Regions from separate parts of the Mesorhizobium sp. B2-3-2 genome, predicted to be linked through region 1. Evidence: riboswitches for the same ligand, from Rfam matches in the RefSeq annotation. Region 1 holds a riboswitch; each other region holds the start of a gene.
The links. Region 1 has a riboswitch for cobalamin ahead of FJ964_RS04165 (ABC transporter ATP-binding protein). Riboswitches for the same ligand answer to the same signal wherever they lie in the genome.
Positions count from the first base shown of each region.

Region 2: linked by a shared signal. The riboswitch ahead of FJ964_RS27875 (CbtB domain-containing protein) and the one ahead of FJ964_RS04165 (ABC transporter ATP-binding protein) in region 1 are both predicted to bind cobalamin.
Region 3: linked by a shared signal. The riboswitch ahead of FJ964_RS27700 (DUF1636 family protein) and the one ahead of FJ964_RS04165 (ABC transporter ATP-binding protein) in region 1 are both predicted to bind cobalamin.
Region 4: linked by a shared signal. The riboswitch ahead of bluB (5,6-dimethylbenzimidazole synthase) and the one ahead of FJ964_RS04165 (ABC transporter ATP-binding protein) in region 1 are both predicted to bind cobalamin.

Region 1 is NZ_VFWA01000001.1:848,155-851,644, forward strand. It holds gene FJ964_RS04160 (ABC transporter substrate-binding protein) at 25-972, opposite strand; gene FJ964_RS04165 (ABC transporter ATP-binding protein) at 1,019-1,807, opposite strand; cobalamin riboswitch at 2,063-2,273, opposite strand; gene FJ964_RS04170 (LacI family DNA-binding transcriptional regulator) at 2,336-3,361, opposite strand.
Region 2 is NZ_VFWA01000019.1:93,219-96,708, forward strand. It holds gene FJ964_RS27865 (MFS transporter) at 1-159, shown strand, start outside; gene FJ964_RS27870 (aromatic ring-hydroxylating dioxygenase subunit alpha) at 163-1,332, opposite strand; cobalamin riboswitch at 1,467-1,665, shown strand; gene FJ964_RS27875 (CbtB domain-containing protein) at 1,701-1,880, shown strand; gene FJ964_RS27880 (CbtA family protein) at 1,896-2,699, shown strand; gene cobU (bifunctional adenosylcobinamide kinase/adenosylcobinamide-phosphate guanylyltransferase) at 2,692-3,207, shown strand; gene cobO (cob(I)yrinic acid a,c-diamide adenosyltransferase) at 3,209-3,490, shown strand, end outside.
Region 3 is NZ_VFWA01000019.1:57,407-60,896, reverse strand. It holds gene FJ964_RS27705 (winged helix-turn-helix domain-containing protein) at 1-1,013, shown strand, start outside; cobalamin riboswitch at 1,043-1,247, shown strand; gene FJ964_RS27700 (DUF1636 family protein) at 1,285-1,713, shown strand; gene cobW (cobalamin biosynthesis protein CobW) at 1,716-2,771, shown strand; gene cobN (cobaltochelatase subunit CobN) at 2,788-3,490, shown strand, end outside.
Region 4 is NZ_VFWA01000005.1:133,024-136,513, reverse strand. It holds gene FJ964_RS14785 (TetR/AcrR family transcriptional regulator) at 1-564, shown strand, start outside; gene bluB (5,6-dimethylbenzimidazole synthase) at 650-1,402, opposite strand; cobalamin riboswitch at 1,451-1,631, opposite strand; gene FJ964_RS14775 (histone deacetylase family protein) at 1,753-2,679, shown strand; gene FJ964_RS14770 (exodeoxyribonuclease VII small subunit) at 2,683-2,934, shown strand; gene FJ964_RS14765 (DUF2277 domain-containing protein) at 3,031-3,297, shown strand; gene FJ964_RS14760 (pirin family protein) at 3,338-3,490, shown strand, end outside.

The sequences.
Region 1 (3,490 bases):
TGTGCCGCAAGGTCATGTTCCCGGTCAAAAAGCTTCCGGATGCATCGCCCTGGCGATCTTGCCGATCGCTTCGATGTTGGCCGGCCCGGGTGTCAGTTCGGCATAGCGAAGCGCCACGAAGCGTTCGTTCTTGACAGCGTCCGTCTCCTTCATTGCCGGATGCGCTTTCAGGAAATCGAGCAGCTTCCGGTAGCCGCCGCCATCCTGATAGTCGAGCAGGATGAGGAATTGCGGATTGCGCGAGGCCACCGTCTCCCAATCCGTGTTGCCCCAACTGGTATTCATGTCGGCCATGATGTTGTCGCCGCCGGCCGCGGAAATCATGGCGTTGGGAATGGCGAACTTGCCTGATGTGAACGGCTTGTCCTCGCCGGAATCATAGAGGAACACGCGCGTTCCCCTGCGGTCGCCGACCTTGGCCGTGATTTCGGCGAGCTGCGCCTTCCAGCCGGAGACGAGCTTATCCGCCTCGGCCTCCTTGCCGAAGATCTTGCCCAGCTTCTCGACATCGCCATAGAGCAGCTCCATCGACGCGGCAGGCCGGTTCTTGTCGAGATGGACGCAGCTTTCCGTCAGCACCAGGGTCTTGATGCCGTGCTGCGCCAGCGTATCGGGCGTCACCTCGCCGCCCGGCTTCATGCCGTAGTACCAGCCGGCGAAGAAGAAGTCGGGCTCGACAGCGACCAGGTTTTCCAGCGTCGGATATTTGGGCGCCAGTTCCGGGATCGAGCCTTGCTCGGCCTTGAATTCGGGGCCGACGTTGTACCATCCGGTGATGCCGGTCAGGCCGACGATCGACGGCTGCAGCTTCAGGGCGAAGGCCATCTCGGCCATGTTGAGATCGTGAATGACGGCACGCTTCGGGGGCGCGTCGAACGTCAGCGGCTTGCCGCAGTTGTCGACCGTCACCGGAAAGGCGAAGGCCGTAGAGGCCAGCAGGGAGAAGGCAAGAGACACGGCAAGGCGTTTCACGGATGTTGCTCCTTTGTTGAACAGGATCTGCCGGAAATGGCTTCGATCACGAAGATGGCGCGGCACGGTTCGGAACCTCGAACACCGTCAGCTCGCGGTCCTCCGTCGGGTGGCGGAACCTAAAGACGTCGACACCGAAGATCTCGCGGATCAGCTGCTGGGTGAGTGCTTCGCGTGGCGGCGCCAGCACATGCAAGCGGCCATGGCTCATCACCGCGACCCTGGTGGCGAAAGGCGTCACCAGCGCCAGATCGTGCAGCACCGCGATCACGGTCATGCCGAGGCCTGCCACCAGTTCGAGCAACTCGCTGCGCGCCCGCGGGTCGAGATGGTTGGTCGGCTCGTCGAGGAATAGGATCTTCGGCTCCTGCGCGATGGCGCGGGCAAGCTGGGCGCGCTGGCGCTCGCCGCCCGACAGCGAGCCGATGGTGCGGCCAAGCAGCGGCAACAGCCCGGTCCGGCGCAGCGCCTCGACGACAATGTCGCGTTCCTCGCTCCTGTGCCTGCGGCCGGCATGCGGAACCCGGCCGAGCTCGACATAATCGATGACCGCCAGTCGTGGATCGGGTTGATCGGTCTGGCCGACGACGGCGATGTGCAGCGCCCGCTCGGCGGTCGAAATCCTGTCGAGCCGGCGCGCGGTGAGCTTCACTTCGCCCGAACTCGGCCGCAGCATGCCCGACAGCATGCGCAGCAATGTCGTCTTGCCGGCGCCGTTGGGACCGATGATGGCGAGACGGTCGCCCGCCGCCACCGAAAGGCTGACCGGATGCACCAGATGCAGGCCATCCGCCGCCGCGGCCAGATCGCGGGCCTCGAGAAGCGGCGCGGTCATGGGCAATTCCTTGCAGGGCCTGCCGGAATACGGGCCAGCGTCTTGCCTGCCAGTCCTGCCGGACGCTGGCCTGAATTCACCTCGGTGGCGATATCGCGGCAAAGCGTGCACACGACGATGCGATGCATGGGAATGCAGTGAATGCGATCGATGGCGCCGTCCAACTTCCGTCACTTTCAAAAATGGCGACGGAAGGAAGCTGGCTTGAACCGGTCGACAAGACCGAACCCGCGTCTCCTCCCGGCACACCCCGTCCGGTCAACTCATGCAGATGGCAGGTCTCCTGGCTCGCGGGTCGTTGCGCCATCCTGCCTTCCCAGCCTTGCCGGCCAGTGGCTTTTTCGGATTTTGCTCGCCGCTTACAGTTGCGGGGGCAGCCATGGCTTCGACCCGAAAGGTGGGCCTCACCATGTTCCCTTTTCACCCCTCGCCTTGCGGCGCGGGGACCATCACGAGTCGCAGCCTAGGATGCAGGCAGCGTCAAGGCAAGGTCGATGTATGTTCTGTTATAACAATACATTCGCATGGTCAATCACTATCGCGTGCCACCAGTTCCAGCGGCCAGACCTCGCGAATGATCTCTGGCCCTTTCGCGCCGGCGAAAGCCGGGAGCGAGGCGAGCAGGATTTCGCCAAGCCGCCGCCCCATCGGATCCAGGCTCGGACGAAAGCCGGTCAGCGCCGGCGAGAAATAACGGCAGAGCGGCGTGTCGACGATGACGATCACCGCGACATCATGGCCGGGCTTGATCCCCATTTCGGCGAGCGCTTTGCAGCCGCCGAGCGCCATCGAGTCGTTGTTGAAGATGATCGCGGTCGGCGGATCCTTCGACCGCATGACTTGCGGTGTCACCGCGTAGCCACCGGCTTCGTTGATGAAACCATCCACAATCAGGGCGGGATCGACTTCGATGCCGTGCCGCCGCAGCGCCTTGCCATAGCCCTCCAAAAACAGATAACCGAAATTCAGGTCAAGCGACGGCCGGATGGCGGCGATGCGGCGGTGGCCGCGCGCGACCAGTCGGTCGACTGCATCGGCGCCCGCCTTCTCGAAATCCAGGTCCAGAGAAGGATAGTTGTCGTCGCCGGACCGGCTTCGGCCGAGCGTCGCGAAGGGAAAGCCTGCCTTGCTCAGATAGTCGATGCGATCGTCCTCGCGCCGCGTCCAGGCCAGCACGACGGCATCGGCACGACGTGTCTCGACGACACGGCGCAGGCGCTCCTGCTGATAGTCGCCCGGCGCGCCCATGACGATGATCAGGTCGAGCCCATGTTCGGCCAGTGCCGCTTGCAGCCCACTCAAAAACGGGATGAAAAACGGCTCGCCATATTCCTGGTCGCCCGGATGCGGCTGGAGCATGAAGGCCACGGCATGCGTGGTGCCACGACGAAGGTTCCTGCCCGACTGGTTCGGCGAATAGTTGAGTTGCCGCGCCGCGTCTAGCACGCGCTGGCGCGTCTCGGCATTGACGTCGGCGCGCCCGTTAAGCGCGCGCGAGACCGTGCCGATCGAAATATTCAGATGCCGTGCAAGATCGTGAATGCTGGATGCCAAGACCTCCCCCTCCTGCTTCTGGCTAGCACCAGCCGGTCGTGCGGCCAAGGCGTTTCAGAACCGACGGTACAAATCCGATTGACAATATACGCCATCGGGTGTGTCATCGTAAACGTTTACGGAAGTCAT
Region 2 (3,490 bases), on a different contig from region 1:
GTCTACCGCACCTATCTCGATTTTTCCGAACTGACGCCGCCGCTGGTCTATTCGGTGGTGCTGGCCTTTTTCGGCCTCGGCTCGGTTTTCGTCACGCTCGGCCTGCTTGCGGCGGTCTGCGGCTATGTCAACTGGCGTTATCTGCCGAAGTCGCTGTGAAGCTTACGGCACAAGCGCAGCGTGCCGTTCGCGTACCCAGTCGTGGAAGCGGTGAAGGTCGTATTCCTCCGGCATCAGCACGCCGGCCTTGTGGCGCATAGAGCGCAGCCCTTTCTGGTTGACCTCGCAGATCGCGGCATCCTCCTCCAGCACCTGGGTGCCGAAACCGACGATATTGTCGATGTCGGTGGCGGCGAGCGCGTCGGGCGCGAACAGCCATTCGGCGGTCAACTCGGTCTGTTCGGGGCCAAGCGGCACCAGCCGAACGGACCTTACATAGTCGACGTGGCCGACGATGAACATCGAGGGCAGGCTGGTGGCATAGGTCTGGCCGGCGGCGCGCTCGGCCGGTGTCAGGCCCGAAAAGACCGGCCCATGAGCCTGACCGTCACGCGACCATGTTTCGGCACCCGCCCGCAGCCCGCCGGAAAACTCCGGCGCGTCATTGTCAGCGTGGCGGACCCATTCGGGATCGTCGTGCCGGCCCATCAGGCCGCGGCCATAGATCGGCACCAGTCGCGACAGGTCCTTGTGGACGCCCGGGCAGTGCAGGCATTCGTTGAAGTTTTCCCAGAATATCTTCCAGTTGCAGTTCATTACCTTGCGCAGCACATGGCCTGATGCCAGCGATTCCAGCGGCCAGTTGCCGAGATCGCCGGAGGCCGGGTCGAAGGATGAGTGCGCCGAGCCGGCGGCATCTTCCGCGAGATTGACGAAGACGAAGCCGCGCCAGACCGACAGCGCGACGCGATAGAGCGGATGGTCCGCCTTGTCGAAACCGTCGGGCAGCATTTTCGACGGCACGCGTACGAGATCGCCGCGCAGCGAATAGGACCATGCGTGATAGGGGCAGGTGATCAGCCGCGCCTTCAACCGGCCAGCACTTTCCTGGCAAAGCTGCGAGCCGCGATGCCGGCAGGTGTTGTGGAAGGCGCGCAGTTCGCCGGTGTCGTCGCGCAGCACGACGATCTCCTGAGTGCCGACACGGAAGGTGCGGAAAGCCAGCGGTTGGGCGAGATCAGCTTCACGGCAGACGAGCAGCCAGTTCCTGTACCAGATGGCGTCGAGGTCGCGCTGGTAGGCAGCTGCATCCCAATAGGCCGAGGACGGCAATGTCGGCTCGGCCCGGGTGAGGCCGTTATAGGGGGCGTGCTGGCTCTGGACGGGCTGCATGGCTGGCCTCCTGTGAGGATGGCAGCCGACACCCGGCCACGGAAATTGTCAATTGCAGCGGAGCAGGCGGCCGGACGGCGCTAAAGCGCTTGTCGTCGTCGGAATTTGGTTTGCCGGATGCTGCGATTTTCCCTATAGTCACACTCGTCGTCGGTTCCGATTGGAGCCAAGAGGGAATGCGGTGCGGGCAGATTTTCTGCCCAATGCCGTGGCTGCCCCCGCAACTGTGTGCGGTAGTCCTCTCCATATGCCACTGAAGATTTTTTCTTCGGGAAGGTGGGGAAGGGCGCTGATCCGCGAGCCAGGAGACCTGCCGGCGACAGGAAACTGACTTCGATGCCCTCGGGTGGAGGGCGAAAGGACAAGACATGAATACCGCTTCCGTCTCGCTCGGCGCCTCCGTTTCCTCGCAGTCCCGCTTGATGCAGCTCGCTCTCGCTGGATTCCTGGGCCTTTTCGTGATGGGCTTCGTCGGCTTCTCGCATATCGATGCGGTCCACAATGCCGCGCACGACTATCGTCATTCGATGGCGTTTCCCTGCCACTGATAGGGATCTGACATCATGAACCTGTTTCGCAACGTCGTGTTCATCGCGGCGATCGCAGGGCTCGTGGCCGGCGTCGTTCTCGCCTGCATGCAGGCCTATGCCACCGTGCCGCTGATCCTGAAGGCGGAAGTCTACGAACAGGCCGGCGGCGGCCATCACCACGACCATGCCGCGCCGGCTGCAACGGACACCAACGCCATGAGCTCCGCCGCCCCGGCGGGAAATGCCATGAGCACGGCCGCGCCCGCGCCTGCGGAAGCAGCCGCTCCGGCGGCGGAAGACGAAGGCTGGGCGCCGGCCGACGGTTTCGAACGTTTCGCTTTCAGCGTGCTTGCCAATATCGTCACCGGCATCGGCTTCGCGCTGATCCTGGTCGCGGTCTCCGAATTCGCCGGCGGCATCGGCAACTGGCGCCAGGGCGTGTTCTGGGGCCTGGCTGGCTTTGCCGTGTTCACGCTGGCGCCGGGCCTTGGCCTGCCGCCGGAACTGCCGGCCATGCCCGCGGCCGACCTCACCCAACGCCAGATCTGGTGGTGGGCAACGGTGGCGGCAACGGCGACCGGCCTTGGCCTGATCGCCTTCCGCAAGTCGCTGCCGCTGGCGATCCTCGCCGTGGCCTTGATGGTGGCGCCGCATATTGTCGGCGCGCCGCAGCCCGACAGCTACGAGACGGCGATCCCGGAGGGGCTGCATCACCAGTTCGTGGTGGCGGTGACGGTGACCAATCTGGTGTTCTGGGTGGTGCTCGGCGCCGTCGTCGGCGTGGTGCGCGGACGCTTCACCGGCACCGCGACCAGCCTGCGCGACAGCTTTGCGTGATCGCGGTAAGCTGACCTTCATTATCGGCGGTGCGCGCTCCGGCAAAAGCGCGCATGCCGAAACGCTCATGACGGCGCTGCCCTCGCCATGGGCCTATATCGCCACCGCGCAAGCTTATGATGAGGAGATGCGCGAACGCATCGCGCTGCACCGCTCGCGGCGCGGCGAAGGCTGGACGACCATCGACGCGCCGGTCGATCTCGCCGGCGCGCTGGAGGCGTTGCCTGATAATCAGCCGGTTCTGGTCGACTGCCTGACGCTGTGGCTGACCAACCATATGCTGGCCGAACATGACCTCGAGCTGGAATGCCGGCGGCTGGCGGACGTGCTGTCGCGGGCGCGCGGGCCATGGTTCGTGGTCTCAAACGAGGTCGGCCAAGGCATCGTGCCGGACAATGCACTGGCGCGCCGCTTTCGCGATGCCGCAGGCCGGCTCAACCAGCAGGTCGCCGCAGTCGCCGATACTGTGCTGCTGATGGTGGCGGGGCTGCCGCTCAAGGTGAAATGAGATGACCGATATCGACGAAAAGAACGAAGAGCGCCACCGCGCCAAGATGGCCAAGCGCAAGGCGGTGCAGGATGCCGAGGTGGCGGCCAAGACGATCGAGAAGGGGCTGCTGATCGTCAATACCGGCCCGGGCAAAGGCAAGACGACAGCCGCCTTTGGTCTTGCGCTCAGAATGCTCGGCTATGGCAAGCGGGTCGGCGTCGTACAGTTCATCAAGGGCAAGTGGCACACCGGCGAGAAGGACGCCTTCGCCGCCTTTGGCGACCGCGTCGTCTGGCACGCG
Region 3 (3,490 bases), on a different contig from region 1:
GCCTTGGCCCCTACCCGTTCACCTTGCTCGACAACGCCGCCGTCACGCGCAAGCGCACGGTGTTCGAGTACTGGGCCCACGAGGCCTCGTTCCTGCCGGTCGAGACCTATCCGTTGATGCGTTGGCGCATGCAGCGCGCCGAGCGCGGCGATGAAATGTACCTGGGACTGGCCAAATGGGGGCGCGAGCACGCCGCCTATATAGAAGAGATCTACCGCGAGGTCGCGGAGCGCGGTCCGATAGCTGCGTCCGCGCTCGAAGGCCAGAAAGGATCCGGCGGCTGGTGGGGCTGGAGCCACGCCAAGCATGCCTTCGAATGGCTGTTCTGGGCAGGACGCATCACCACCGCACACCGCCGTGGCTTCGAACGCTTCTATGATCTGCCCGAGCGCGTGCTGCCGCAGGCAATCCTCGATCTGCCGGTGCCATCAGCGGAGGACGCGCATCGGGAATTGCTGCGGATCTCCGCCCGCGCCCATGGCGTCGCGACAGCAAGCGACCTGCGCGACTATTTCCGCCTGTCGCCGGCCGACATGAAGGGCCGGCTGGAGGAACTGGTTGAAACAGGCGAGTTGGTGCCGGTGCGTGTCGAGGGTTGGAACAAACCGGCTTACCTCCACAAGGAGGCCCGCATTCCCCGCAGGATCGAGGCCCGGGCCCTGCTGGCGCCGTTCGATCCGGTCGTCTTCGAGCGCTCGCGCACGGAGCGGCTGTTCGATTTCCACTACCGCATAGAAATCTACACCCCTGCCGAAAAGCGGCAATACGGCTATTACGTCCTGCCCTTCCTGCTCGGCGACAGGATCGTCGCGCGCGTCGACCTCAAGGCCGACCGGCCGGCCGGCGTGCTACGCGTCCACGCGGCCTATGCCGAGCCCAGCGCGCCGCCTGAAACCGCCGCGCAACTCTTCCAGGAATTGGCGCAGATGCAGGGCTGGCTCGGCCTCGAACGGATTGAGGTTACGCCCGCCGGCGACCTTGGGCAGCCGCTCGCCGACATTGCCGTGTCGTAGACGCGCGTTGACACCGCCGCCTGCAAGAGCCTAAATCCCATCCAGACGGTCTCCTCTCGGCAAAGGGAGGAGCCAAGAGGGAATGCGGTGCGAAATCTCGATTTCAAATCCGCGGCTGTCCCCGCAACTGTAAGCGACGAGCCAAGGCCGAAAACCACTGGGACGGTCCCGGGAAGGCGGCACGAAGGCGATGACCCGCGAGCCAGGAGACCTGCCGTCTGAGACATAAGAATCCGATCGCCCGGCGGGTTTTCCGGGCAAGGAGCCCGATTTGGAACGCGACAGCAGTTTCCCGGCTGAAACAGCGGACATTTTGTCTGGCGAAAGCGACGCCCTGGCCGGCGTCACTGTTATCGTCTGCGCTTCCTGCCGCGACGAGACCGGTTCCGACGCCCATCCCCGCGCCGGCGAAGCTTTGGCTCAAGACACGCGCCAAGCCGCCTCGGCCGAAAACATCCGCGTCCGCACCGTCGAATGCCTCGGCAACTGCAAGCGCCGCCTCAGTGCGGCGATCCTTCGCGACGGCTGCTGGAGTTATGTCTTCGGCGACCTGAACATCGCCAGCGGCGCCGACCTCGTCACCGGCGCGAAACTCTTCGCCACTTCGACCGACGGCCTTATCCCCTGGCGTGGCCGGCCCGATTCCCTCAAGCGCGGCCTCGTGGCCCGCATTCCACCCCTTGACCTGTTGAAGGACTGACCATGACCGCCGCAGTTTCCGCCGCCACTCTCTCCCGCGTCCCCTGTACCGTCGTCACCGGCTTCCTGGGTGCCGGCAAAACCACGCTGGTCCGCCACCTCCTGGAAAACGCGGGCGGCGGCAAGCGTATCGCCATCATCGTCAACGAATTCGGCGACATCGGCATCGACGGCGAGATCCTCAAGGGCTGCGGCATCGACACCTGCCCGGAGGAAAACATCGTCGAACTGGCCAATGGCTGCATCTGCTGCACCGTCGCCGACGATTTCGTCCCGGCGCTCGACCAGATCCTGTCGCTGACGCCGAAGGTCGACCACATCCTGATCGAAACCTCAGGCCTGGCTTTGCCGAAGCCGCTGGTCCAGGCCTTCCAGTGGCCGACGGTGAAGAGCCGCGTGACGGTCGACGGTGTGATCGCCGTGGTCGACGGTCCGGCATTGGCGGAGGGGCGCGTCGCCAACGACATGGACGCCCTGCGGGCGCAGCGCGCCGAGGATGAGAGCCTCGATCATGACGACCCGGTCGAGGAGGTGTTCGAGGATCAGATCGCCTGCGCCGACCTCATCATCCTGTCGAAGAGCGACCTGATGGATGCCGCAGGTTCGGCTCGCGCCAACGCCATCATTGGCGAACACTCCGCTCGCGCCGTGAAGGTCGTGCCGACGGCTCATGGCAAGGTCGACCCGTCCGTGCTGCTCGGGCTGGGCCTCGCCGTCGAGGACGACATCGAGAACCGCAAGTCCCATCATGACGGCGCCTTCGACCACGAGCATGACGACTTCGACACGTTCATCGTCGACATCCCCTCGATCGCCAACCCGGACGACCTGGCAAAGCGCGTCGCGACCGCCGCCGAACAGGAAAACGTGCTGAGGGTGAAAGGCTTCGTCGAGGTCGGCGGCAAGCCGATGCGGCTTTTGCTGCAGGCCGTCGGTCCGCGCGTCAATCATTACTACGACCGCGCCTGGACGGCTGACGACGACCGCCGCTCGCGCCTGGTCGTCATCGGTCTCAAGGGGCTGAACCGCCCGGCGATCGAGCATATCCTCGCCGGCTGACGCAACACCGATCGCGATGCACATCCTCGCCACCACATCCGCCTCGCTCGACGATCTCGCCGAGCCGGTCGATCTGCGGCAGACGCCGGCGGACATGGTGGCGCTGTCCTTCACCGACAGCGACCTTGCCGGACTGGCGGCGGCCTGGAAAGGCGACGCCGATCGGCTGCCCACGATGCGGCTGGCCGCGCTACGCGACCTGCGACACCCCATGTCCGTCGACCTCTGGATCGACAGCGTCGCCCGTCACGCCAAAGTCATCCTGGTGCGTATTCTCGGCGGTTACGAGTGGTGGCGCTACGGCTGCGACCAGTTGGCCGTGGTTGCCCGCGAGCGCGGCATAAAGCTGGCGCTGCTGCCCGGCGAGAGCCATGACGAGGATATCAGGCTGATCGAAGCCTCGACGCTGCCGCGCGAGGAACTGGACGGGCTGCTCAATTATTTCCGCGAGGGCGGCCCGGCCAATATGAGCGCGCTGGTGCGCAGGCTGGCGCGGTTGGCGGGATCGGATGCGGCGGTGGCCGAGCCCGTCAACGTGCCGAAGGCGGGTTACTACGAGCCGGGTCGCGGCGTCGTCCCCCTCCCGCTCGAGGGAGGGGTTCGGGCGCCACCCGGCCCTGCGGATCACCCTCCCCTCGAGGGGGAGGGAAAGGTCGTGCCCGTCCTCTTCTACCGCTCAATGCTGCTCGCCGCCGATGTCGCGCCCATCGACGCACTTT
Region 4 (3,490 bases), on a different contig from region 1:
AAATTGATTGCCGCGGCCCGGCATGCGTTCGGAACGATCGGCTATGCCGAAGCGTCGATGGACGATTTCACCGCATCGGCAGGACTGACGCGCGGTGCGCTTTATCATCATTTCGGCGACAAGAAGGGGCTCTTGCAGGCGGTCATCGCCGAGATCGACGCCGAGATGGCGGCACGGGTGAATGAGGTTGCAGCGAAAGCACCGACCCGCTGGCAAAGCTTCGTCGACGAATGCACGAGCTACATCGAAATGGCGCTGGAGCCGGAAATCCAGCGAATCATGTTCCGGGACGGTCCGGCCGTGCTGGGGGATCCCGCGCAATGGCCGAACGCCAATGCCTGCGTCGCGTCGATGACCGATCACCTGACGACGCTGCAGGGCGACGGGGTGGTCGTCTCGGGCGTCGACCCCGAGACCGCGGCACGGCTGATCAACGGGGCGAGCAGTCAGGCGGCGCAGCGGATCGCCAATTCGAACGACCCGGAAGCGACATCAAAGACCGTGGTGGCGGCATTCAAGCAACTGCTCGAAGGATTGTTGAGGAAGGGTGCCACAGCCGCCTGAAGGCGGATAGCCGAGGTGCTTCCAGGTTCAGATGCTCAGGACAAGGCGCAGGCCGCCGGCAGCGCTGAGCATGCCGTAGCGGCAATCAAATCAAGGGTTTGCCAGATTTTTCGCATGTTGCCACCTTGAGGCGGGCGATCGTTGACTTGAGCGGCACTTCGCCCTGTCCGCAAAACGTCTCGCTCATGATCAGCTCGGGCAGCGGCAGCCGTCGACCCCAGCCATGTGTTTCGAGGTCCGGTTTCGGCGCGAATTCGGAGACGCGGCCGACACAGAGATAGGCCACCGGCGTCACATGCTCGGGAATCGACAGAAGATCTTTCAACGCCCGCGCCTCGATAATGCTGACCCAGCCGACGCCGACGCCTTCGGCGCGTGCCGCCAGCCAGAAATTCTGCACCGCGCAGACCGTGCTGTAGAGATCCATCTCGGGATTGTGCCAGCGTCCCAGCGGCGAACCCTGTGAGCGTCGGCGGTCGCAGGTGATGCAGATATTGAGCGCGCTTTCGCAGATGCCTTCCAGCTTGAGCTTGCGGTAGAGCGCCCGCCGCTCTTCTTCGATGGCGGGCAATTCCTGCTCGCGCGCCGCCAGGAACAGGTCGCGCACCTGTTCCCGTCGTGCGGTGCCACGAATGACGATGAAATTCCATGGCTGCATGAAGCCGACCGATGGCGCGTGATGGGCGGCAAGCAGCAGCCGTGCCAGCGCCTCGTCATCGACGGCCTCTGATGTAAAATAGCTGCGGACATCGCGCCGCGTGAACATGGCGCGGTAGACCGCATCGCGCGCCATCTGGTCGAATCCGTCACCCACGGGGATGGTCATATCGTCCGGCATCGCTTGTCCCCTTGCGATTGCAATCAACTGCCGTCCGCCTGACCATGCGGATGACGATGCCTGCCAGGCCGGTCTTCTGGCTCGGGATCAACCCGCGTCCGGCGCCTTCCCGTCATCGACAGTGGCATTTACCGGCGCGGTCCCCCTTACAGCGTTGGGCACGCCACGGGATCAAACCGTGTTCCCGATTCTCCCGCTCGCAGCGGGCACCAGGCAGCGGCCGGGACTTTACGACGAAGCCTCCGCGCCGCCAATCCCCGCGGCGACGCGAATGGACGCAGGCGCGATTTTCCCCAGCCATCAGGCCGCAACGCATGGCTATCGCCGCTCCGGGGCACTAGATAGGGAGCATGGCCACTCGTCTCTACACCCATCCGATCTTCCTCGAGCACATCACGCCACCCGGCCATCCGGAGCGGCCGGACCGCTTGCGCGCCATCGAGCGCGTGCTCGACGAGGAGGCTTTTGCCGCGCTCGACCGCCTCGAGGCGCCGGAAGGCGACGAGGCCACCATTCTCTACGCGCATCCCGAGGATTTCGTCGAGCGGGTACGCGCCGCCATTCCCGAGACGGGCATCGCCCGCATCGATGCCGACACAACGGCCAGCCCGAAGAGCTGGCAAGCGGCGATCACCGCGATCGGCGCCGCCAACGCCGCCGTCGACGACGTCTTTGCCGGCAGGGCAGACAACGTTTTCGTCGCCGCCCGGCCACCCGGCCATCATGCGGAGAAAGCGACGGCGATGGGCTTCTGCCTGTTCAACACGGCGGCCATCGCCGCACGTTATGCACAGCGCAAACACGATATCGAACGTGTCGCCATCGTCGACTGGGACGTGCATCACGGCAACGGCACGCAGGATATTTTCTGGGACGATCCGTCCGTGCTTTACTGCTCGACCCACCAGATGCCGCTCTACCCCGGCACCGGAGCAAAGAACGAAACCGGCGCGGGCAACATCGTCAACGCGCCGCTTGCGCCGCAAACCGGCAGCGACGCGTTCCGCGATGCCTTCCTGTCGCGCGTGCTGCCCTCGCTCGACAATTTTGCACCCGACCTGATCATCATTTCGGCCGGTTTCGACGCGCATCATCGCGACCCGCTGGCCGAGATCAACCTGACCGAGGATGATTTCGACTGGGCGACCGGCCAGCTCATGCAGCGCGCGGCGCGCCACAGCGGCAACCGGCTCGTCAGCCTGCTCGAGGGCGGCTACGATCTGCAGGGATTGGCATTTTCGGTCGCCGCCCATGTCGGGCGACTGATGAAAGGATGAATGATGGCTGGTGAAACCAACGAAGACGTCAAGGCTATGAGCTTCGAACAGGCTCTCGACGCGCTGGAGAAGATCGTCGATGATCTGGAGCGTGGCGATGTGCCGCTCGACCAGTCGATCAGGATCTACGAGCGCGGCGAGGCGCTGAAGGTGCATTGCGACCGCTTGCTCAAGGCAGCCGAGGACAAGGTGGAGAAGATCAGGCTGTCCCGCGACGGCAAGCCGGTCGGGACGGAGCCGCTGGACGCGGATTGAGGCACGCGGCCGTTGCCGGTTTTTGACACGATCATGATTGAGGATAGAACGCATCCCGATTGAAACGGCTTCAGGACAAGAGGAGATACGGAAGCGATGTGCAGAAACATCAAGACCCTGTTCAATTTTGATCCGCCGGCAACCGATGACGAGGTGCGCGATGCTGCCCTTCAGTTCGTCCGCAAGCTGAGCGGAACGACGCGGCCCTCGAAGCAGAACCAGCACGCCTTCGACCATGCCGTCGAGGCCATCGCGGCGTCGGCGCGCGAGCTTCTCGATTCGCTTGAAACCAACCAGCATCCGCGCAATCGCGAGGAGGTTGCGGCCAAGCTGCGGGCGAAGGCGGCGATCCGCTTTGCCTGATCTGCCCAAAGCAGCCATCGGCCGCTGACAAGGAGAGTTCATGAGCTTCTTCCCCGGGAAGGACCCCGAAATAGGCGACGCCTTTGCCAGCGACCAGATCGAATTGATGGTCATTCCGAACGCGAAGGACATTGGCGGTTTTCAGGTTCGCCGTGCCTTGCCGACCGCCAGAAGGCGGCTGGTCGGTCCCTTC